One region of the Sporomusa aerivorans genome, then DNA from elsewhere that is predicted to be linked to it. Evidence: riboswitches for the same ligand, from Rfam matches in the RefSeq annotation. Region 1 holds a riboswitch; the other holds the start of a gene.
The links. A riboswitch is a leader RNA that binds a small molecule or an ion and turns the genes downstream of it on or off. The one in region 1 is predicted to bind cobalamin.

Region 1 (6,807 bases):
CTGGTGGGCAGGCCGGGGAAGATGTCAATCTGATTGCCTTTGACAAACCAGAACCGGTTGCTGTCGGCATAGATGCCCCAGAGATAGCCGGCCGAGTTCACGTCACTGACTTTGGTCCAGGCTGCAGGCGAATTGAGATTGGCCACGCTGGTGCGGTACACGCCGCCCACCATGTTGGCAAAAGATGTATCATAGTTGCCCAGGAATACATAGGCAGTGTTGGCGTCAACGATGGTAATGTCGCGGAAATCGCCGCCCATGGAAGCTGTCTTGGCAACGGGAGTACTGGTGAAGGTAGCCAGGTCGATGATATCCAGACGGGTGTCGGCATTGGCGCTGCCGGCGTTCTGCATGCCGCCCAGGGCGCAGACATACAGCTTGTTGTTAAAATGGTCAAGAGTGAAGGCGTTTTTGCCGACTTTCAAATAGCCGGCATAACTCAAAGCACCCGTAGAGACGTTAATGTCGAACTTCACAACAATACTGTCGGAATACACCGAATAGCCGCCGCTCGGATTGACGGTAAACAGCGCATATAAATTGTTGTCGACAACCGTTAAGCCTTCACCATGGACCGAGGCACCGGCTGGTACGTCTGATGTGGGAATACTCCAGGTTGTCGGGAATTGGTAGTTATATGGTGTTTGTGTATAGCTACTATCCATGTTCACAACAGCAATCTTTGCCAAATCATAACCGGTGGCATACAGCCATTTTCCTTTGGTAGCCACCGCGTGCAGGTTGCGTACGTTACTCCAGGTTGGCGTTGCCAGAGACGTCCATGTGGAAGCAACCGGGTCAATGATTTTATTTGCTATCAAAGTTGCCGGAGCGCTCACATTATACTGGCGCAGCACCAGGCGGCTCTCCGTACCCTGGAAGTAGTTGAACAGTGCCGGGTCGCTGTTTAAACCGGTGACCTTGCTGCTGGACGTAAAGGTGGTTGGATTGCCTGTCCGCTCGCCGCTGATGGCGCCGGCCAGACCTTGTGAATAGCTGGAATCAACCACCGTGTAGCCGAATAAGTTTTCCGTAGCGGCCAGCGCGGCTGAGCTGCCAAGCACGCTCAGTGTCAGGGCTGTCGCGATAACGCGCTTAAGAAAATGGAATTTCATCTTCATTACTCATAACCTCACTTTTCTAATGTTTTCTGTGGGAAAACCCAGAATCACCATCAGTTCTTGCCTGATGTCACCTCCTTTACTGCCAGACTGGAGTCACCTGCCGTGTGTGGCCTCACCTCCCTTACTGCTTGCCGTCATTTAATATCTGTACTGCAGGGTCATATAATAGGTACGGCCTTGCAGCGGATATTCGAGCAAACTGCTAGTACCGATAGCACTGTTAGCATCATAGTCTCGCGTAATCCTCATCTCCGGCCCTTTGTCAAAAAGGTCATTTACGCCGGCGATGATTTGGCAGTCTTTATTAATGTTATATTTTGCTCCCAGACCAACGGTTGTCAGGGAGGTTTGCCCATAGGGCTTATCATTTTCACCTATACCGGTAACCATCTCATCAATATATTTTACTTCGCCGAAAATAGCCAACCGGTTGTCCGGGCGGTAGGTCAGCCGCGCCGAGCCTTCCCATTCCGGCGTATAAAACTGCGGATAATTGAAATAAATCTCGCCGGTTGCGGAGTTAGGCGCATTATACTTGGTCTGCTGCTTGGTATGCAGGTAGGTGCCTGCCAGGCTCATATCCCATTTGTCCCAGTTGAAATCAGTCTGTAATTCCACACCGTTGGCCTGCCCCTTGCGCGCATTGGTATAAGACCAATAATTATAGCCGAAGCGGTAGAGCTGGAGCATATTCTTGGAATCGCGGCCAAAGTAGGTCAATTGCACCTTGGAGGAATTGGCGCCCAGCAGCCTGCCGTCCCAGATGGCCGCCAAGTCCCACTGGGTCCCTTCCTCGGGTACCGGGAATATGCTTTGACCGGCATACCTGGGGTCGTTATAAGCATTAGGCCGGGGCAGAATGCCGGCGCCGTCGCCGGCAATCTCATACAGGTTGAGCAGCCGGTAGTAGGTGCCGTAGGTAGAGCGCAGGGTCAGATGATCGTCCACCTGCTTTTTCAGTGCCACCTGCCAGGTGACCTTGTCATTGACCTGGGAATCCTCCTGATCGACCCATTTATTTAAATCGGATTTTCCCAGCGCCCTGCCCATGACCTTGGAATAATTGTAGCGAATACTGGGAGTCAGCCAGAGGTCGGCGGCCTGGTTGAGGGTAATGGTATCCTGCAATTGGAGATTGAACAGCGTATGTTCATAATAGGTCCGAAACCGCTCGCGATTGGTAAGACTGGGTTCAAAGTCATATTTGTCCATCCGGCTGCCGTTAACATCCATTTTCTCCCTCGACCAGTTGGCCAGGAACTCGAGCAGATGGTTGTCACCGGCCTTATAGGTGCCGTCAATGGCTCCGCCCAGCCGCCGGGAGTCGTAAGCGCTCCATTCTTCAAATACTGCAGGCATTTTGCCAAACTTCTGATAGTCCGGATTGCGGTAACGCTTATCCTGGTCAAGATAGTTAAGCTGCCAGCCCCATTCCAGATTGCCGGTCATATCCCGCCGGCCTACCATCAGCTCCTTGGTGGTCAGTTCCTGCCGCTTCCGCTCGAATTGGTCTGGCAGATCCACTATTGTGCTTAATGCTGGATCCACATCTACTTTTCGGGGCATCCCGCGGTCAATTTTCTTCCAGCTGCCCTTGACCAGCCAGTGGTCGTCCTGCCATTTGATAATAGCGTCAGTGTTTTTGTAGTCGTTATTCTTCCGCCAGCGGGTGTTGTCGTTGGAAAGCTCGGACATTCGTTTTCGTACATCTGCGGTCCCACTGTCAAACATACTTCTTTCATCATCCAGTGCTTGCTTTACCACATCATTATATTTTTGTTCGGTCCAACCACGAGCGCTTATCATAGCTTCTTTGGTTGAAAAACCCCAAGATTTATAATAATTATCAAGCGCAGCATTTAAGTACTGATTGTATTTAGCCGGATTATCGAATGCCGCATAAATGTCCTCTGCAGTAGAAAAATTGGGATTAGTTCCGATATAACCCTCAAGATTGAAATTGATAAAATCAATTGCAAGGTTCAATTCTGCTTGCAACCCCGGCATATCTCTTGCATAGACTTCTTTAGAGTAAGGATTCTCATACCGGAAATCCCCGTCGCTCTCATCACGGTTAATGCCGATCAGCAGGCTGCCGCTCCCTAAAGGCTGGGTGATCTCCAGGCCGGCGGTGGTGCCGCCCCAGGAGCTTTTGCCGATTTGGGCCGAGATGTTGGCTTTGTCCGGCTTCTTGGTAACGATGTTGATGACGCCGCCCATATAGGTGCCGCCAAACCTAGCCGGAATATAGCCGCGGTAGACTTCGATCCGCTCGACATTGTTGATGGGAATTGTCGAGATATCGACAGCCGCATCCCCGCCCAAGTTAGTGAGCACGCCATCCACAAACACGCCCACCTGGGCCGCCGTGCTGCCCCGGACGCTGACGGTGGTATACTGGCCCTTGCCTGACACATAGCGGACATGGACGCCAGGCACGTCCTGCAGCAATTCGGGCAGGGTTTTCTGCTCGCCCTTGTAATCATCAGGCCGGATAACTGTCACCGTGCCCGGGGACAGCTTGGACTCCCAATTCGGGCGCTTGGCTTCGACAGTGATGGCCTCCAGGCTGTAGTCCGGCGTTGCGCCGGCGTCGGTCGCCGCAGTTTCCTCTGTTGCCTGCGACGCTTCGCTGCCGGTCCCGGCCGCATAGCCGATACCGCCGTAAGCCGGCGACAGGCTTAAAGCCAGTGTACAGGCGATACTCATCGCCAAAGCTTTTTTTTGTAGTCTTCGTTGTTTCATTCCTTGACCTCTCCTCTTCCACCTTAGAAACCTCAGTAATTTCTGAAGATACTAGCTGAATCAACCTGCTTTCTCCCTTACCCTCCTCTCGTCACTGACTCGCTAATCCTCTCCCTGTCGCTCGCAGGTCAACGAAGATTGTCCTACAGGCAGTTCTCCTGACTCCAGTTCATCACCGGCCCGGCCTTCCCGGAATGTTTGTCTTCCAGTGGCGTATCAGGACCGGCTCCGTGTTACAGTGGCGGGACCGCGCCGGTTTTTCACCGGTCTTCTCTATTAAACCCTTATTAGGGCACCTGTACTTAAAACTGTCTTACAAATGAAAAATGGATTTCTCCTCTAGTCAACCCGCCAAGCGGCTGCATGCTGACTATAGGAGAAATCCATCTGCCCGGAACTTATGACAGTAAACATACTGCCACAATCCTATGATCCGGAATGGTCAATAATCCCCTACCTATCGCTCGCAGGTCAACGGTGATCGTTGTACAGGCAGTTCTCCTGGCTTTGGCTCATCACTCCCCCAAACCTTCCCAAGACATTTGTCTCAGTGGCATCATATGGGGGTGCTCCTCATTACAGTGGCGGGACCGCGCCGGCTTTTAACCGAACTTCCCTATTAAGCCCCTAAGGGCACCTGTACCTGGCAATATTCAGTTGTCCGGCTATATTTTTCTCTCAGCCGGTTCTTCGTTTATCTACCGGCTTGGTACGGATTGCTAAGATATTGGCACGCTTTTACCGGTCTGCCCCGGAAATACTGTATGAGTTCGCCCGGGGTCGCCAGCCAGTTGAGCCGGTGGTATTCCCAAAGCCAGGGCGCGGTTACCTTGATAGCGTTAAAGCTGTCGAAATATCCCCAGCGGGCAAATACCCGCCCCGAACCGATATCCTGGCGCTGCTCCCACAACTGCGTTAAGGGAACCAGGCGGTAGCCGGCAGGCCCGCCTCCGGCCGCCGCATACAGGGCAGTCGCCGGCAAGGCCCGGCGGCTCTTGCCGAGGGCGGTAATCTCATGGCTTGCGGTCCGGATTTTCACTACCGGATGTCTGCCTTCCAGCCGGACCCGGGAACCGGACCATTTCTGCCACTGGTGATTGCTGTAGGTTACCAGCATGTCCAGCCGCCCGGCGCCGTCAGGCGTTTTGCTTACGGCGGCCAGCACGCCGGTCAGGTCATGCTCATGCCCGCCGCCGGCATGTCTGGGATAGTATTGATAATAGCCGATAAAATAATGGGTGTCACTTTCCACGACCGAGTAGTACATAGCCTGGTCCAACGGGTAGAACAGCAGGTTATACCAGTTGTTATTAAGCCGCCAGTCGCGGTCATAGTTGATCAAAGTAAATATATTCTGCGGTGCGGCCAGGCCGTCGCTGCCATCTGTCTGGCAGATGACCGGCGCCCACCGGGCGGCCATGTCGACCGGCTGGGCGGCCGCCGCCGGCAGCGGGTACAACAGGCATATATACAAGAGCACCAGACAGCTTATGCTTCTTTTCATTTGCTTCTCCTTTACAGTTGCAAAACGGAAACTTTACTTCCGGTTGTATAGCGTTACTTCGTCAATCGCATAAACCTCCAGATTCCAGGTCCCGCCCCTGGGCGGCGACTGGACAAGAACCCCCTGTCCCACAAAAGCAATCAGGTTGCCTGTGGCCAAAGCGGTTTCCAGCAGGCTTTGCAGCCTTGTTTCGGCCGTTCTGACCACTACGCTTTTGCCGGGAGTATCACGGAGTTCCACCACCGCATAGCAGCTATTGGAAAGAGCATAACAATTTATAAGACTGACATGACCAAATAACTGAACGTTTGGCGGCATTAGGACCACGCCGGAAACCGGCGGTACGGCAGTGGCAGCCTGGCCGGCCGCCAGCATGGGGGTGGTTAAAAGCAGCAACGCCAGTGAAACTGCCCGCAATAATTTGCTCATGATTTATATACCTCCTGAGTATATATTTACTCAATTATCTTGGGTGTCAGCATGATGACCAGCTCGGTCTCGGTGATCTGCTTGGAAGTGGAGTGAAACAGCCCCCCCACAAGCGGCAGCTGCCCCAGTATGGGTACTTTGAAGGTGTCCCGGGTTTCCTGTCGCTGAATCAGACCGCCCAGCACAATGGTCACACCGCTTTTAACCCTGAGGGTGGCATCGGCCTGCCGGGTCCGGATATTGGGATTGCCGTTCTTCGTGGTGTCGGTCTTGTTGCTTACTTCCGGCTGAATCCGGGTAGTAATGTATCCGTCTTTATTTACCGCCGGCGTTACCTCCAGCTTAATGCCGACATCCACGTAAACTACCGAGATGATGGGAATACTGCCGGTCGTAGGCTGGGAGCTCTCCACAGCCAGCTTGTCGCCGATCAGGATTTTCGCCGTTACGCCGTCCAGAGTCGCGACCCGCGGACTGGCCAGCAGCCGGCCTTTTTTATTTTCAATCAGGCGGTTGACAACCCCCTGGAGATTAACGCCGTATTTCCCCGTGCCAATCCGGTATGGCAGGTCGTCACTTACCGGCGCAGACGGCAGTTTAGTCGAGGCTCCCCAGTCGACACCGAGGTTGGTCGAATCATCGCGGTTAAGCTCAATAACCTGCACTTCGAACATGACCTGCTTGGGCGGTGTGTCGATCTTGGTCAGCAAATAGTGAATCTGGTCATACACATCCGGGCTACTCATGATCACCAGGGTATTTCGCAGCGGGTCGGTTTTAATCTGGTCTTCAGGCACCACTGCGCTAAGCAGGGGCTTAGCCTGATCGACCTTTAAATAGTCCAACTGTACAACCAGGGGATGTTGCCCATAGGAATCAGGCTGGCTGACTGGCTCAGCCGCCGGTAAAATTTCGCCATCAGCCACAGGCTGCGGATTTACCGGCCTGTCCCCCGGAGATTCAAGCCCTGCCGGGGAAGCCGAGGCAAACCCGGGCAACACAATG
Region 2 (15,890 bases), 2.0 Mb from region 1:
TGCATTATTTTTAAATATTTATATTTTTTTATAATTCTTTATAATTCTTTATAATTATATGTTTAATATTAATTACCTGGTATTTTGCGCTATGCAGAGTATCCGTAATATCTTTTATATCACTTATTACCGTTTAAAGTTAGACAAGAAAAAACCGCCCATTTAGGCGGCATCTCTGGGTAATCCTTGCAAGTCAGCTTTACAATCATTCAACACAATCAACCAACTCAGCTATAGCGATCATTTACCAAACGGCGTATCTTCGTTCCACAAGGCTTTTTCCACTCTTCGAGTAAACAAATCCATATTCGCTACGGTCCGTCCTGCGTGAATGGTCAGTCCACGGTAGCTAGTAGTAGGTACCTGTTTTTCAATACCATTAATACACCTTATCCAATATGTCTGATATAAAAATCAAAAGTATCTTCCAAAATTTGAGCTGCTAATTTAACAAATCCGCTATAATCCCCTTTCACATGGGAAAAATCCAAAGAATCATAGTACTCTACCCGCTGTTCTTTTTTAATAACAATCGGTACATATCCATTTTTCATAAGCTCAAAGTTTAACAGTAATCTTGCTGTACGCCCATTACCATCCACAAAGGGATGTATTTTAACAAACCAGCTATGCAGAATAGCCGCTCTTTCAACGGCATGTAGCTTCTGTGCTTCTCCCTTATACCATTCCAGCAACTCAGCCATTTGCGCAGGAACCTGTACATAGTCAGGCGGTATATGCTCAGCACCACTGATGAAAACATTTTCTCGTCTGTAAACACCAGCGCTCTCGGGCAATATGCCCTTTAGGACAATAGCATGGATATTCTTAATCTGCCAGTCAGACAGGTCTTCCTTTTTTGTGATGATCTCTTCTATATAACCGATTGCTTCTCGATGATTAATTACTTCAAGATGCTCGCGCAGAGTTTTCCCGCCAATGGTGATTCCCTCTAAAACTACTTTAGTTTCTGACAAAGTTAGGGTATTACCTTCAATAGCGTTTGAATGATATGTCCATTCAACTAGTAGCTTTTCTCTCAAACTTTCCAGCGTATGGCGTGGAAATGGCCTTTTACTGTCCAGTAAAGCCTTTTTTTCGTCTATTTGTTTCAGTATTGCAGGATAATCCAGTAGAATCACCTCCCAAGCCATTTTAATAAATCCATCCCAGATAGTTTATATTCTGAGCTGACGCCAATTTCTCAATTAAATTACTACTTATATTTTACCATAAACTGGCTTACTTTACACTAGACACCCTTCTCAGTTATGTTCTTACCTGCTAACGACCTATATAGTACATATTATAAAAATCCTAATAGCCCATCATCCAGATAGGTCGATGGACTACCCTACTTTATACTTAATCACTATCTGATGTATCTGCCGATATTGATTACACACTTTTCTTTCTGCGAAATGTCTCTAACTTTCACCTCAGTCGCATTCGCGGAGCTAAAGGATGAAAGCCAATCATTTGCATTTTGTCCTCGAACTCGCCAAGCTTTTCCAGAAAATATTCCTGTCTTTTCTGAACCGCTTTGCTAGTATCTCCCGCTTTGCCCCAGACAACGATGATGACATCCACCCGTTCTGCCGATGCCAAAATCTGTTCCAAAATTCCCTGTTCGATTTCATTCTTCAGGCTCTTCCTGCCGTCCACAGCAGAAAAGATATTGACGATCTCCGCCGTGCCAAAACCATACGATATAGATTGTTTAGTACATACATCGTCGTAGGGTCAACCAGCATCCCATCGGAATAGAAAACAGGGGTCAGGCTTGAGTTAATAATAATTTGATTTATGCGACTATTGCAAGATTACGAGAAAAACAACTCAATTTTGCTATAAATCAAGCCTGACCCCAAACACAAAGCCTGACCCCAAACACACACCCAGAATAGCCCCTCAAGCTAAATTTCTTATTGCTATTGGCAGTATTTAAGCAGCTAAGCCTGGACAAAATAGCGCCCAGGCTTAGCGATGTAGCGTTTTGCTGAAGGCTCTGTCTAGAAGAAATACTGTACGGTGGCGTAATAGGTCCGGTCCTGCTGCGGATAGGCTATATTGCCGATACTGTCCAATGGACCGTATCCGGTTCTGCGCCACAACTGTTCGGGTCCTTTGTTAAACAAGTCATTGACGCCGGCGGTCAATTTGATTGTACTGTTGAAGTCATATTTCAGACCGATATTGGTCAAGCTGAGCGAGTCATACAGGGCGGAAGATTTGGATTTTCTTCTATCGACTATTGCCCTCGGGGCCTGTACCCCGGCACTTCGCGGCAAACGCCACATAGCTTCCCAGAGCATCAATGATCTTTTGTTCCTACGAAGTATCGGCATCCGTTGTACAGTTCTCCAGAGCCTCGTTTGTGCTTTGCCGGATCTAGTTCGGATGATAGCCGTACATTGCAGTTTTTGCGTCAGTTGATCAATTTTCTGTTGTTCCATCGTTCACCTCCTGGTCTGATCCTATAATCGTCCAACAGGAAGAAACAAAATATAAGAAAGTCGGACTTAAAAAGCCTCCTTCATGCATCGGTACACACATTATTGACCAAATATATCATTGTTGCCTATTTGCACTATTTCCTAAAAGTCCCACTGTACAGTCGCGTAATAGGTCCGCCCTGCCAGCGGATACTTCATGGTGCCGTAATAGTAATAGGGATCATATCCAGTACCTGTATACAGCGTCTTCCAGTAAGGGACCTTATTAAACATGTTATTGACACCTACGGTAAGTCTGGTGTCTTTACTAAACTTATACTTGGCGCCCAGTCCGACCGTGGTGTAAGAGGTATTCCAGTCAACCTCATCATCCACATTCGTTTCGCCTACATAGCGGATTTCGTTAAAAAGCGAGAGCCTCTCACCAGGGAAACGGTAGGTCAGCCGTAGCAGCCCCTCCCATTTAGGGGCGAAGTTCTCCAGTGATTTGCCGTAGTTGCCATTCGGATAGAGATAATACATCTTTTTTATTCGCTGCAAATCCTTGGACTGCATATAGGTAGCTGACAAGTCCAAATCCCAGCGGTCCCAGTTAAGCTTACCTTCCAGTTCCACACCATTGACCCTGCCTTCGCCGCCATTCACGTAGGACATATAGGTCAGACCCATCCGGTACAGCTCAAGCATGTCGTACGAATGGCGGCCAAAATAGGTGAGAGCCCAGTCAGACTTAGCCTTAAACGTTTCGCCATGCCACTGTATCCCGAGGTCCCACTGTCTGCCATGCTCCGGCCCAGCAGCACCGGCTACAGTCGAACTGGGAGGGACCGGCAGGATAAAGGCGCCGTCGCCGATCAGCTCGTAGAGGTTGGGGAAGCGGTAGTAAGTACCGTAGGTCGCCCGCAGAGTAGTCTGCTCATTAAGCTGTTTTTTGAGAGCGGTCTGCCATGTGAATTTACTGTCTGCGTTCTCCTGCATCGCAGTTACCCACCAAAGGTAGTTGGATTTCGCCTCCCCCATGCCGCCGGAATAATTCCAGTGCACACTGGGAGTAAACCAGAAGTCGCCTTTTTTGTTAAGCGTGATGGTGTCCTGGAGCTGAATGTCGGCCAGCGTTTGTGTATAGTGATCTTTAACCCAGGCATAAGACGGAGAAGTCATAGCGGCTCCATCGACATCAAGTCGCTCGTGGGAATAGTTAGCCATGAACTCCAGCAGGTGAGCATCACCTGCTTTGAAAGACCCATCCAGGGAACCACCAAAACGTTGTGACTGGTAGTGGCTCCATTTTGCAAAAATAGTGTTGTTGCCCCACGGATTTTTATAATTTTTATCCTGATCCATGTAGGTCAAACGCCAGCCCCACTCCAAGTTGCCATCCGTCTGCCGCCGCCCGATTAGCAGGTCCGACTGATCAGTATTTAGCTTTTTAGACGGCTGTTTACTGCCCCAATAAGAGGGCAGATCGTAATTTTCATTAAGAACATTGTAAGGAAGTTCACGGTAGTTGCGCTTCCAGGCGTACTTTACCTGCCAGTTTTCATCCTGCCACTTAACCAGCACATCTGTATTCTGATAGCCGTTGTTGAGACGGTGGCGGTATATATCTGTCCCCGGAAAATTATATTTGAAGTCGCCCTGACTCTGGTCGCGGTTGACACCCACGAAGAGACTGCCACCACCCAGCGGGGCATTGACTCCCAGGCTGCCCGTGTAGCCGCCATAGGAACTCATGCCCTGGGAAAGGGAGAATCCGGTATTCTGCGGTTTTTTGGTAACGATATTGATAACCCCACCTATCCAGGCGCCTGGGAAGCGGGCCGGGATGTAGCCGCGATAGATCTCAATGCGTTCAACATTTTCCACTGGAATGGTGGACAGGTCGGTAGCAGCATCCCCGCCCAGCTTGGTCAGTACTCCGTCGACAAAGATGCCCACCTGGGCAGCAGTGCTGCCGCGGACACTGACGACGGTATATTGCCCGGTGCCAGTAACCTCCCTAATATGGACGCCAGGTACCCGTTTAAGCAGTTCGGGCAAGGTCTTTTGTTCGCCTTTGAAATCCTCGGGGCGAACGATGGAGACGGTGCCCGGTGAAAGCTTGGACTCCCATTCAGGACGGGGCGCTTCCACTGTCACCGTTGGCAGTTGGTACTCCTCCTGAGTCTGCGCGTAATCGGCGTCTTTCGCCGTTTCACCTGTTTTCTGCTGCTGTTCGCTGTCCGCCTCTGCCGCATAAGCGACGGCATTATAAGTTGGCGCCATACTCAGCGCCAAAGCGCAGGCAATACTTGTTGCCAATGCCTTTCCCTTTAATTTATGTAGTACCATTGCAAAATCTCTCCTCTTTCTAGCTTATAAACGCTTTAGTGATGGCTTTTACGATAATAAACTAAAAAAACTCCCTTACAGGAGTGTATTACGTCAGACAGGGAAAATCGGTTTCCGGGTGCTGCCGTAATCCCCTCCCTGTCGCTCGCAGGTGCCGCAGCACGCTCTCCGCCGCAAAACGACAGGCTAACACGCTGCTATGGTGATCGCTGGACAGGCAGTTCTCCTGGCTCCGGTTCATTGCTCGTTTGCGCCTTCCCAAAGCTTGCGCTCCAGTGACCCAGTACGTTAGCCGTACTGCTGCAAAATTGCTCCCCGTTACAGTGGCGGGACCGCGCCGGTTTTTCACCGGTCTTCCCTATTAAGCCCCAAAGGGCACCTCTCCCCACTTTATGTTGCTATTTAGCTTGTCTCTTATGCTCCCTCCCTTGCCAGGCCGGAAAAAAGGTCCGGTTCCCGCCCGTTTTTGTGCGCTGCTTCCGTTCCCTCCTTTGCTCCTCGACTGACTTGTGTAAGGATAAAAGCTCACACAAACCCCAAATCCTCTCCCTGTTGATCGCAGGTCCGGCAAGGATGTCGGTACAGGCAGTTCTCCTGGCTTTCCTTCATCATCAGCCCCGCCTTCCCGGCAGCTTTATCTCCTGCCAGTGGCCTTTTAGGGCTAACTCGGGCTTACAGTGGCGGAACCGCGCCGGCTTTACACCGGTCTTCCCTATTGAGCCCTTTCACAGGGCACCTGTACCCGCTGTACTTTCTGTTTCTGTCATATATTAGCTTGTCTGCCGCTGTCGCCGCACCAGCAGAGCGGCGGCAGCCGGTCGACTGCGCCTTCGCTGAAAAAAAAGCCGGTCCCATTGCGGTCATACCGAAAATTAAACCAAAAGAAGCCGCCCCTGCCGGCTGACAAGGAAGGCTTCTTTGCAAAAAACCGGTCGCAGACCGGCACACTGCACACGCAAATCCTCCTTCCCTGTCTGTCGCAGGTTACGCACCGCACCTTAGGCGCGGTACTGTCGGTGATTGTCATGCAGGCAGTTCTCCTGGCTCTGGCTCCTCGCGCCGCCAAACCTTCCCAAGACACTTTTCGTCTCAGTGGCATATTATGGCTTTGCTCCCCATTACAGTGGCGGGACCGCACCGGCTTTCAACCGGTTTTTCTGTTAGGCCCTTAACGGGCACCTGCACCGAATTCCTGGTATTTCTTTACTGTTTCAAATTTTACCACAGGCAGGGGCAAGTGTCGAGCAGGTTTGTCTGTTTTTGTTGGATTTTTTTGTTTTTTCGCACTTTTTAATGCTTTTCTAATATTTGGCCGTACAGATCGCGTCTCCCTTGGTGTCAGCAGGCCCATGCCCTTCCTTCCCAGGTCGGGTTTGGCGGCTGCCCATGGTAAGGGGTTACCAGCTGCAGCTTTCCCCCTCCCGTTTGTTCGCCGGATTTTACAACAAGCAGCGCCAACTTGGCTGGCACCGCTGCTGACAGGCCTGCATACTTCGCAGGCACGCTAGAAAACTGATTCTCAACCATGCTAAAATACAGGACTCATAGGGACGGTTCTATTGAGTCCAAAAGTCCTATAAGATAGCAACTAACAAAATTGCCATAAAAATATAAAATTCCTGCAAGTTATTAAAACATTCCTGCAGGAACTTCGACTATTCTTGTATTTACTTATATTACAAGTCATTTTTCACCGTTACCAGTGATACGGTTCTCCCCGCGAAATCTTAAATGCCCGATACACCTGCTCGACTAAGAGCAGCCGTATCATCTGATGTGTAAACGTCATCTTGGAAAACGACAGCCTTTCTTTAGCTGCTGCCGCTACCTCCGCCGACAGGCCGAAAGCGCCGCCGATAACAAAGGTCACATCGCTCTGGCCGCTGAGCGCCAGGCTGTCAAATTTGCCTGCCAGTTGTTCTGAGGCGAGAGCTTGGCCGGCTACGTCCAGGACGATGAGATAACTGCTTGGCCGGACGGCCTTTAAAATGCGCTCACCCTCACGGGTGAGCGCTTGTGTTTTTTCAGCCGGTGACGGATTGTCAGGCATGCGTTCTTCGGCAAGCTCGAGGATGTCCAGCTTGCAGTAAGGCGTTAGCCTTTTGACGAATTCCTGAATACCGGCAGTCAAATACTTTTCTTTGATTTTGCCGATGGCAACAATTGTGATTTTCATCTTATTGACCGGCAGGCATTTCTTCCAGGGGCACGTTGAGCGTCTGGTTTTTGCCGTTTCTTTGTATAACAACTTCGACGTGGCTGCCTACCTGTTGGGAGTCAAGGACGGCCCGTAATTCGGCAACACTGTTGGTTTCGGCGCCGGCTACTTTCAGAATGATATCACCTTCACGCATACCGGCTTTGTAGGCTGGTCCGGAGGATGACACTTTGGCAAGGTATACACCTTTTTCCAGCTTAAGTTCATAGCCATACTTGGCAGCCGAAGCCTGATCCAGAGCGCCTACACCAAGATAGGCTCTCACTACCCTCCCCTTGTCAATAAGGGATTGCAGAATAGGCCGGGCGCTGTTAATCGGAATGGCAAAGCCGATGCCTTCCACACCGGAAAGGGCAATTTTGGCGCTGTTGATACCAATAACCACACCATCGGCGTTAACAAGAGCACCACCGGAATTACCAGGGTTAATAGCGGCATCGGTTTGGATGAGTTTAAAGCGGCGCTCGCCGATATCCAGCGAACGATTCAGGGCGCTGATAACACCGGCAGTCACACTGCCTTTGAACTCAAGACCAAGCGGATTGCCAATGGCAATGGCCGGTTCGCCTACCATCAGCGAATCAGAGTCGCCCAGTACGGCGACCGGTAAATTCTCGGCGTTTACTTTTACAACAGCAAGGTCGGTAGCGGGATCGACGCCGATAACCTTGCCATCCACTGTACGTCCGTCAGAAAGAGAAACTGAGATCTCCTGCGCATTTTCCACCACATGATAGTTTGTGGCAATATAGCCCTGCGCATCAAAAATTACACCTGAGCCTGTCCCTTGCTCGATGAGGACTTTCCGGTTACTGAAGAAATCCCGGGCAATTCCCTTGTTAGTGATGCCGACAACAGCCGGGCCAACCGTCTGTGCCGCCCGGACAATGGGGGTATTGCGCGCTTCCGAGACCTGAGCCTGAGCCGTAGGCGGCTGAAGCCCGTTAAACGGCGACCCTACGCCATCAGGTTTTTTGGCCTTGTCAGAAGAAATATTGCCGGCGCAGCCTACGACTAGCATTGCGCCAATAATCATGCTAACTAACGATACGGTAATATAGGGAGTTAACCTTCTAAACCAGTTCATGCTATCGCCTCCTACTTATGTTCGCATATTCCTGAAATTTTTTCAGGATAGGTAAGATGCAAAGTAACATCCTCGCCCAGGCGGCAGCCTTGCGTTGTCAATATATCAGCGACGGTTTCTTCAGCCAGTTCCGGACGATTGTTTTCCTGACTGAGATGAGCCAGAAAAACATGCGTGTGGGCTTTACGGTTTAGCCGGGCCAGTGTCCAGCCTGCATCCGTATTGGCCAGATGGCCGCGGTTGCTTAGGATGCGTTTTTTCAAAGGCCAGGGGTAACTGCCATTTTTCAGCATATCGACATCATGGTTGGATTCAAAAACCAATACGTCGGATAAAGACAGGGCATCTTTTACTGTCGGCGTAACAAAACCAAGGTCGGTGGCAACACTGACTTTGCTGTCACCGGCAAACAAACGAAATCCGACAGGATCGGCGGCATCATGCGAAATACTGAAAGGCTCCACCTTAACTTTGCCAATATCAAGACTTTCCGGCAGAAGCCGGCAGCATTCATCCGGCAATGCAGCCCGGCAATACATGGATTGCCAGGTATCTGGCCGCGCATATGCCGGCAGGTTATATTTCTTCAGTAAAGTGGTCAATCCATTAACATGATCACGGTGCTCATGGGTGATGAGTATGCCGTCGATATCTTCTACCTTGGCGCCGAGTTTATCAAGCGACTGTTTAATGCGCCTGGCGCTGATGCCGGCGTCAACCAGTAGTTTCGTATTCTCCATCTCAATATAGGTAGCATTTCCGGTGCTGCCGCTGGCCAAAACATGAATTTGCATATTTACCTCTTATAAAATTTTAGCTGTTAGTAACAGGTATGTTATTCGCCCTTAAAGCCGGCAAATCCTCTCTGCCAGCAACAAATTCCCTCGAATACCGCCGGTATTCTAAACCAATCACAGGCAGCCTGGCGGCAGCTTCGCTGTCACTGACTCTCTGACAGCGGCAGGCAGCGCGGCGAGCAATAAGGCGGTAATCTCTTTCAGCCGTTCAGCTGTCTTGGCTTCAAACCGCAGGGTAAATAAAGGTTCAGTCACAGAAGCGCGGATCATGCCCCAGCCGTCGGCAAACTCAATTCGCACCCCGTCGATTAAATTGGGACTGTATGCTGTTAATGCGGCCGCAACCTGATTAAGGATTGCCGCTTTGTCAGGGCCATGGTAAGGAACCCGGATGTCCGGCGTAAGCAGATAGTTGGGGATAGCGTCAATCTGGGCTGCCAGTCCACCGTTCTCTGCTACCAGCTCACAAACTTTCAGTCCGGAGAACATACCGTCATCATAGCCTAATTCCCGGAAAAAGAAGTGTCCGCTGATTTCGCCGGCAAATAAGGCATTCTCACGCTGAAAGGCGGCCTTGCTGAAGGTATGCCCGGCCCGGGCTATGACAGGCCGGCCGCCGGCTCTCTTTACTTCTTCCGGGACTACCATCGAACATTTGGCGTCATAAATAACAGCCCCCTTTTCCCTGGCAAGGTAAGACCGGGCCATAAGCACCATAATATCATCATTGTCAACAGGACGGCCATTTTCATCAACAAAGCCAACCCGGTCGCCGTCGCCGTCAAAACCAATGCCCAGCGCCGCTTTCTGCTCAAGCACGGCTTGTCCCAGAGCCGCAAGGTTCTCAGCCAGTGCCGGATTAGGCGGCCGGTGAGGAAAGCGTCCGTCGGCTGTGCAGTTAAGTTCTATTACTTCATACCCAAGCCGGCGGAACAGTCCGGGCGCAATGGCAGCCGTAGCGCCGTTGCCGGCATCAATAACCACCCTTAGTTTACCCGGGCTGGCCTTGCCGGCAGTATATTCGATATAATCGGCTGTCACCGGCAGCGGCGACACAGACCCCGGCCCCGATGTCCTGAGGTTATGCGCTACCATCCGGCCGATCTCGGCCACATCTTCTTCGCTTACAGGCTGTGGCCCCAGTACCAGTTTAAAACCATTATACTGGGCCGGATTGTGGGATGCAGTTACCATAACGCCGCCGGTTGCACCGGTCGACTTGAGGGCATAGTAAAATACCGGCGTCGCCACAGTGCCGATATCAATAACCTGGCAACCGGATTCTGCCAGACCGTCCAGCATGATGCGCTGCAAAGCCGGGGTTGACAGCCTGATATCACCGCCTACCACTACTTTTTGACCGCTAAGTTTAACTCCGACCGCTAAAGCAATCCGCCTGACCATAACTTCGCTTAACTCTTTGCCTGCCACACCGCGTATATCACATGCTTGAAAAATACTCATATTTGTCCCCTTTCCGGACTATGTAAAAGACTTGGCATTATGCCAAGTCTAAAGTTCCTGCAACTATTGTACCACGCTCTTACTCCGGCTTCAACCGCCGGCCTTCCCGGTTATATGACATAAATGCAGCAAAGGAGCTGCTTTATCTGCAAGATCATTGATGAAGTCATCTGTAGTTCGTTCTCGGGTATGTACCGGGCGCCTGAGCCGGCCGGCGGCCGACTGCTGCCTGTCACTGTCACTGCGGCCGTGAAGTTGAATCGCAGTCCAGCATATGCACAGCGCAGGTGAAACACGGATCAAAGGACCGGATTACCCGGCCGGCTTCGATTAGATTATTACCGTCCGTTACCGGCGTGCCAATCAGCGCCTGTTCGACCGGTCCACGGACACTCCGGTTGTCGCGCGGCGAAAAATTCCAGGTCGTTGGCGTCACGATCTGGTAATGAGTTACCTTATTATGCCGGTACTCCATCCAATGGCCAAGCCCGCCCCGCATGGCGTCTGTCAAACCGGCGCCGGCGCCGCTATCGGGCGGCGTAAATGGCTGGTAACTGGGCGTATTCGGAACAATTTCCATAAGCCAGCCCTGGGCCAAGCGGCATATTGCCAGAGTCTCCTGCGCCCTGGCCACCAGCCGGTCCATAACCGATATCCCCCGGCGATAGTAGCCGCCAATAAAACCCCTGGCCAACGGTCCGCCCTCCAGGGGCATCTCCTGGTAACGCGGTGCTTTAGTCCAGGAATAAGCCTCCGCTTTGTCCCTGCCGGGATTGGTACGGCCTTGGTCCGGTGTCCGGCGTTCCTGGTCATCTTTATACCAACTATAGCGTATTTCTTCACCAATCAGGTTAATGTCCAGCTTTTCAACCTGCCCGCTGTTAACTACCAGACCGGATTTGAAGGCTCGCTCTCCGGTTAGCGGAGCGGGAAACATGCCAAATGACATAAAATTGCCGTAGCCTGCGCCAATATCATAGTAATCCTTATAATAGTCGGCAATAATCATAACATCATTCATATGAACATTTTCTACCCATTGGGTGACTTCCTGCAAAATGCTGCTGTAGGCCATAAGCCGTTCCACTGAGGCCTGCTCGGTAACACCGGTCGCTATGATTGTCTGCTGCATGGGCGCCTTGGCCCCAAACACAGCCATGGCCTCATGGGCCCGTACCGCTTTAACCGCAGCTTCCTTGGCATGCTGCAAAAGTTCAGCATTAACTTTTGCCGGCAGACGAAAGTCCCCTTGTGGACGCGGTATGTAAGGCGGCATGTCCGGACCTTTTACATAGTCATATAATACCAGCATGTAAAAGTGGCGCAGATGATTTTGGATAAGATCAGCGGCAAAGATCAGGTTGATCAAATGCTGGCCGGCCGAAGTTGGAGCAACGCCAAAGGCCTGCTGCTGCGCCATGGCGGCGGCAACGGCATGAGCACTCGAACATATGCCGCAGATGCGTTGGGTAAAAAGGGCGGCATCCCGTGGGTCACGGTCTGTCAACATGGTTTCCATGCCCCGGAACAAGTGGGCCCCCAGCCAGGCGTTTACGATTTTGCCATTCTGCACTTCCACATCGGCCCGGAGCGGTTCATGTATTCGCGTTACCGGAAAAACTGTCTGGACAGCCATGATTACCTCCTGTGCTTTTGCCCCGGACGAAAAAAGTCCACCACTTTCTGCCGGAAGGTTCTGGGTAGTTTGCGCCTTTTTTTCGCCCGGGCCAGGCTTTGGCTTTCGCTAATGAGTGCATTTTGCTGCCTGATTAAATCGTCAAGCTCCTGTTTTAGCTGTTCCAAGTTCTCAGGCGGATCAGATTCTTTGGGTTTTGTACCATCCAGCCAGTGCTTACCCACCCTTTTGGCAATAACCCCCGTTACCAAATGGGCTCCTACGGCGGCAGCTCCCAGTCCGGCTGCCACAGCGCCGAATTTCTTGATATTAATCGTCCCTATAGGCGTCTGTATATTGGGCAAATGATTGTAAAAAGGCATGCTGCTGTCAGGAAAACCGGGGTTGACGCAACCGATACACGGCGCTCCGGCTCTTACCGGCCAGTTAACATAGTGATTCCATTGCCGTTTGGGGCAATCGGCATATGTTACCGGCCCTTTGCACCCCACCTTGTACAGACAGCCTCCTTCCCCGGGAAAGGAGGCAAAAACTCCATCTTCAAACTGTTGCCGGCGCTGGCATAAATCATGAATTGTCCGGCCAAAAAACAGTTTGGGCCTGTTATAGCTGTCAAGTTCCGGCACGCCATACATGATGAGATGGCTGAAAGTCCCGGATACCCAGTCTGGGTTGATCGGGCAACCGGGGATATTGATGACAGGTTGCTTTATTACCTCCCATACCCCTCTGCCTCCTCCCGGATTAGGGTAGGCCGCCCCCGGACCGCCGAAACAGGCGCAGGTGCCCACAGCAATAACATGCTTAGCCTTGGGAGCAAATTCCTGGAGGGCTGCCATGCCGGTTACCATCTGGTCCCCACGCATAAATACATGGTTATAACGGCCGTTGTCGGCTGTCATTACCGATCCCTCGATCACCAGCCAGAACTTGCCGGCTTCCTTATCTGCAGTATTTAGCAGTGTCTGGACAATTTCCGGCCCCTGTGCGACATTTAGCAGCCAATCGTATCGCAGATCAATCATATTGACAAGAATTTGATCCAGCGTCGGGTTTACAGCGTTATCCATGGAGATAGAATTGCCGGTGCAAGATCCCAGCTCCAGCCAGATTACCGGCGGTTTGTCCACCTTATTTTCGGCGTATACCTGCCGCATAATTGGTAATAGCTGTTCAGTCAGGCTGGCGGTGAGAACAGCAGATGAGCAAAGTTTGAGAAATTCCCGCCGGCTAAGCATAGACTCTCCCTCCTGAAGCCAGTATCATCCTTAACTTTTCCCACATTTGGCAGATATATGTAAGATCGCAGAAAAAGGGACATGCCGCTCCCGGCATATCCCTTAATTTGCGGTTTTGCTATATTGTTTCATATGACCTTTGGCCCAAAGATTCACCATGGTCTCAAAGGTGGTATAATCCATTCCCAGAGCTCTTTTAATGGCTTTATTCACCTTTTGCCCGGCCGTGACACTCCTTAAAATCTCATTTAGTTTGGCTTCGCCATGCACTTCAGCAATATACCGGACAGCCGCCAAGGACTGGCGATAAGCCAGCGCCTGGTTGGGTAATCCGTCAAAGTCCCCTTCCAACTCAGCCATTGTGTACAGCTTGCCTGTCAGGCGGTTATCCACTGTTATCCACTCATACCCGTTGGCCTTGTATTCCATATATTGCGCCAAGCCTTCGGTAAACCAGCGGGTATAATTGCCTCTGGCCATATGATCCAGCACCAGGTGAGTGTATTCATGAGCCAGTGGCCCGGTAGTAATAAACTCTTCCACCGCCTGGCTATTCTTCATCCAGGCCTTAGGCGATAATATCTGGATAACTCCGCCCCAGTAAAAGCCCATTGCACTGGCGTCACCCGCCCAGCCGTAAGCTTTTTTCATGGCTTGTCGGTCAGGATAAATCAAAACGATCGCCTTGCCTCGAGGCGTGTAATCAAGAACCGTGGTCACCGGTTTGTATGCGGCCTCAGCCGCAGTAGCCACCATATCGACCATATCGGCATCCTGTTCTGTATATTTAATAATAAAATGCGGCGTCTCCTTTGCCAGCATGTCACTAGTCTGGTAGCGAATCTTAAGTTCAACCGCCTGCCGCACCAGAGGGTACAGCCACATTTGCGGATGAAGGGGGAGTGTCGTTAACAGCAAGCCGGCCACAACCAGACCGACTACAGCCGGCACACCGCCAGGAATCATTTCTAATAGATCACGCATGATAAACTGCCCTCCTTTCGAGCAAGTAAAGGACATTATATCATGCATTCAAGTTTACATCTACAGGTGTTTTATGTAAATTAAAATAAGATTGCCGCCCTAATGCCGGCAATGATGTAAGAATTATGCATTGCAAACATTAGGGGAGCAATCTCATGATAGGTTTAAGGAAAAAAGCTGCAGTTATGACTTGGCTTCGCTTACGATAGTTATCCCGGCGCTGGTTCCCAACCGGGTAGCACCGGCGGCAATAAGTCTAAGAGCTTGTTCACGGCTGCGAATCCCGCCTGAAGCCTTAATGCCGATCTGGTCGCCGGCTACTTCCTTGAATAAACGAATATCGTTTTCTGTCGCTCCGCCAGGTCCAAAGCCTGTAGAGGTTTTGACAAACTGAGCCCCGCCGGCAATCACGGCTTCACAGGCCTGACGCTTTTCTTCATCGGTCAGAAGACCGGTCTCCAGAATGACCTTGACGGCTGCTCCGTCCGCCGCCTCGACAACCTGCCGGATGTCAGCGATCACTGCTTCCCACAGCCCGGCCTTGGCTGCGCCAATATGCATAACCATATCCAGTTCATCAGCCTTACGCAGTACAGCTTCCTTAGCTTCGGCCACTTTTACGGCACTGAAGGTAGCCCCGAGGGGAAAGCCAATCACAGTAGCAGTTTTTACACCGGTGCCTTTAAGATGATGGGCCGCCAGATCAACATAGACCGGATTTACGCATACCGCCGCAAATTTATATTGGACAGCTTCCTCACACAATTGGATGATGTCAGTAACGGCAGTTGCCGGCTTGAGCAAAGTATGGTCAATATAACCTGCTAGATTCACAACGCTAACCTGCCTTTAAAATGAAATAGCGAAAAGACTGCCTTAAAAAGGCAATCTTTTCGTTTTACTATTTTGTTGTCGGTTCTTAGCTTACAACCGCACTTGTTTTTTGGCACGCCGGACAAGTACCGTAAAAATAGAATTGCTGCCCTTGAATAGCGTAGTCGGTGTGGGCCGAAACTCTGCTGATAAAATCTGAGGAATCTATTCCCTGCAAATCTTCAACCCGGCCGCAGCACATACAACGCACATGAGGATGATTGGTTGTGTCAGCGTCATAGCGGAAACTATCCTCACCGACATTGAGCACCTGCACTAAATCCAACTCTTTTAAAATCTCAATGGTCTTATACACTGTCGCCAAACTCATAGTGGGATAATAAGGCTGAAGGTCATTGTAAATCATTTCCGCACTTGGATGGGATTTGGTAGCAGCTAACGCGTTGTAAATCGCCAAACGCTGCGGCGTAACCTTGAATCCCTTATCCCGTAACAACGTTGTCACACAAATATCCACGAGTATCCCCGCCCTTACTACAAATTACAACCGGAAAATAGTTATCGAGTAATTCTTGTTTAATTTTAACCGTTATTAGGGCTTGCTGTCAAGGCAATTTTATGCAAAAAAAGCGAATAGAACAAAAATTTTTTATTCCACTTAATACCACCGCTTATCGGCGATTTTCCTTGCCTTTTCCCGCACCGGAAAGTAAAAGTCCCGCGCCATAAGGTGCGGGACTTTACTGGATTATTGAGCCTGGTTGCTAAACTTGGACTGAGCCTGAGAAATATCTTGCGGAGTGGCGTTTTTAATATTATAGTAACCCTTTTGCTGCATAAGGTCA

Region 2: another riboswitch for cobalamin. It lies ahead of SATMO3_RS27500 (hypothetical protein); the one in region 1 lies ahead of SATMO3_RS05550 (TonB-dependent receptor).

The regions. Positions count from the first base shown of each region.
Region 1 is NZ_CP156926.1:1,260,321-1,267,127, reverse strand. It holds gene SATMO3_RS05555 (hypothetical protein) at 1-1,121, opposite strand, end outside; gene SATMO3_RS05550 (TonB-dependent receptor) at 1,263-3,869, opposite strand; cobalamin riboswitch at 4,000-4,184, opposite strand; cobalamin riboswitch at 4,343-4,525, opposite strand; gene SATMO3_RS05545 (hypothetical protein) at 4,564-5,373, opposite strand; gene SATMO3_RS05540 (hypothetical protein) at 5,407-5,802, opposite strand; gene SATMO3_RS05535 (type II secretion system protein GspD) at 5,829-6,807, opposite strand, start outside.
Region 2 is NZ_CP156926.1:5,778,384-5,794,273, forward strand. It holds gene SATMO3_RS27480 (Fic family protein) at 390-1,154, opposite strand; partial or broken gene SATMO3_RS27485 (DUF1643 domain-containing protein) at 1,435-1,716, opposite strand; gene SATMO3_RS27490 (hypothetical protein) at 2,013-2,456, opposite strand; gene SATMO3_RS27495 (TonB-dependent receptor plug domain-containing protein) at 2,598-4,787, opposite strand; cobalamin riboswitch at 4,986-5,185, opposite strand; cobalamin riboswitch at 5,354-5,542, opposite strand; gene SATMO3_RS27500 (hypothetical protein) at 5,551-5,814, opposite strand; cobalamin riboswitch at 5,800-5,985, opposite strand; gene SATMO3_RS27505 (hypothetical protein) at 5,956-6,138, opposite strand; gene rlmH (23S rRNA (pseudouridine(1915)-N(3))-methyltransferase RlmH) at 6,484-6,963, opposite strand; gene SATMO3_RS27515 (S1C family serine protease) at 6,965-8,092, opposite strand; gene SATMO3_RS27520 (MBL fold metallo-hydrolase) at 8,104-8,886, opposite strand; gene SATMO3_RS27525 (phosphomannomutase/phosphoglucomutase) at 9,004-10,353, opposite strand; gene SATMO3_RS27530 (nickel-dependent hydrogenase large subunit) at 10,592-11,989, opposite strand; gene SATMO3_RS27535 (hydrogenase small subunit) at 11,992-13,227, opposite strand; gene SATMO3_RS27540 (peptidase MA family metallohydrolase) at 13,330-14,211, opposite strand; gene deoC (deoxyribose-phosphate aldolase) at 14,395-15,045, opposite strand; gene SATMO3_RS27550 (Fur family transcriptional regulator) at 15,131-15,562, opposite strand; gene SATMO3_RS27555 (spore coat protein) at 15,794-15,890, opposite strand, start outside.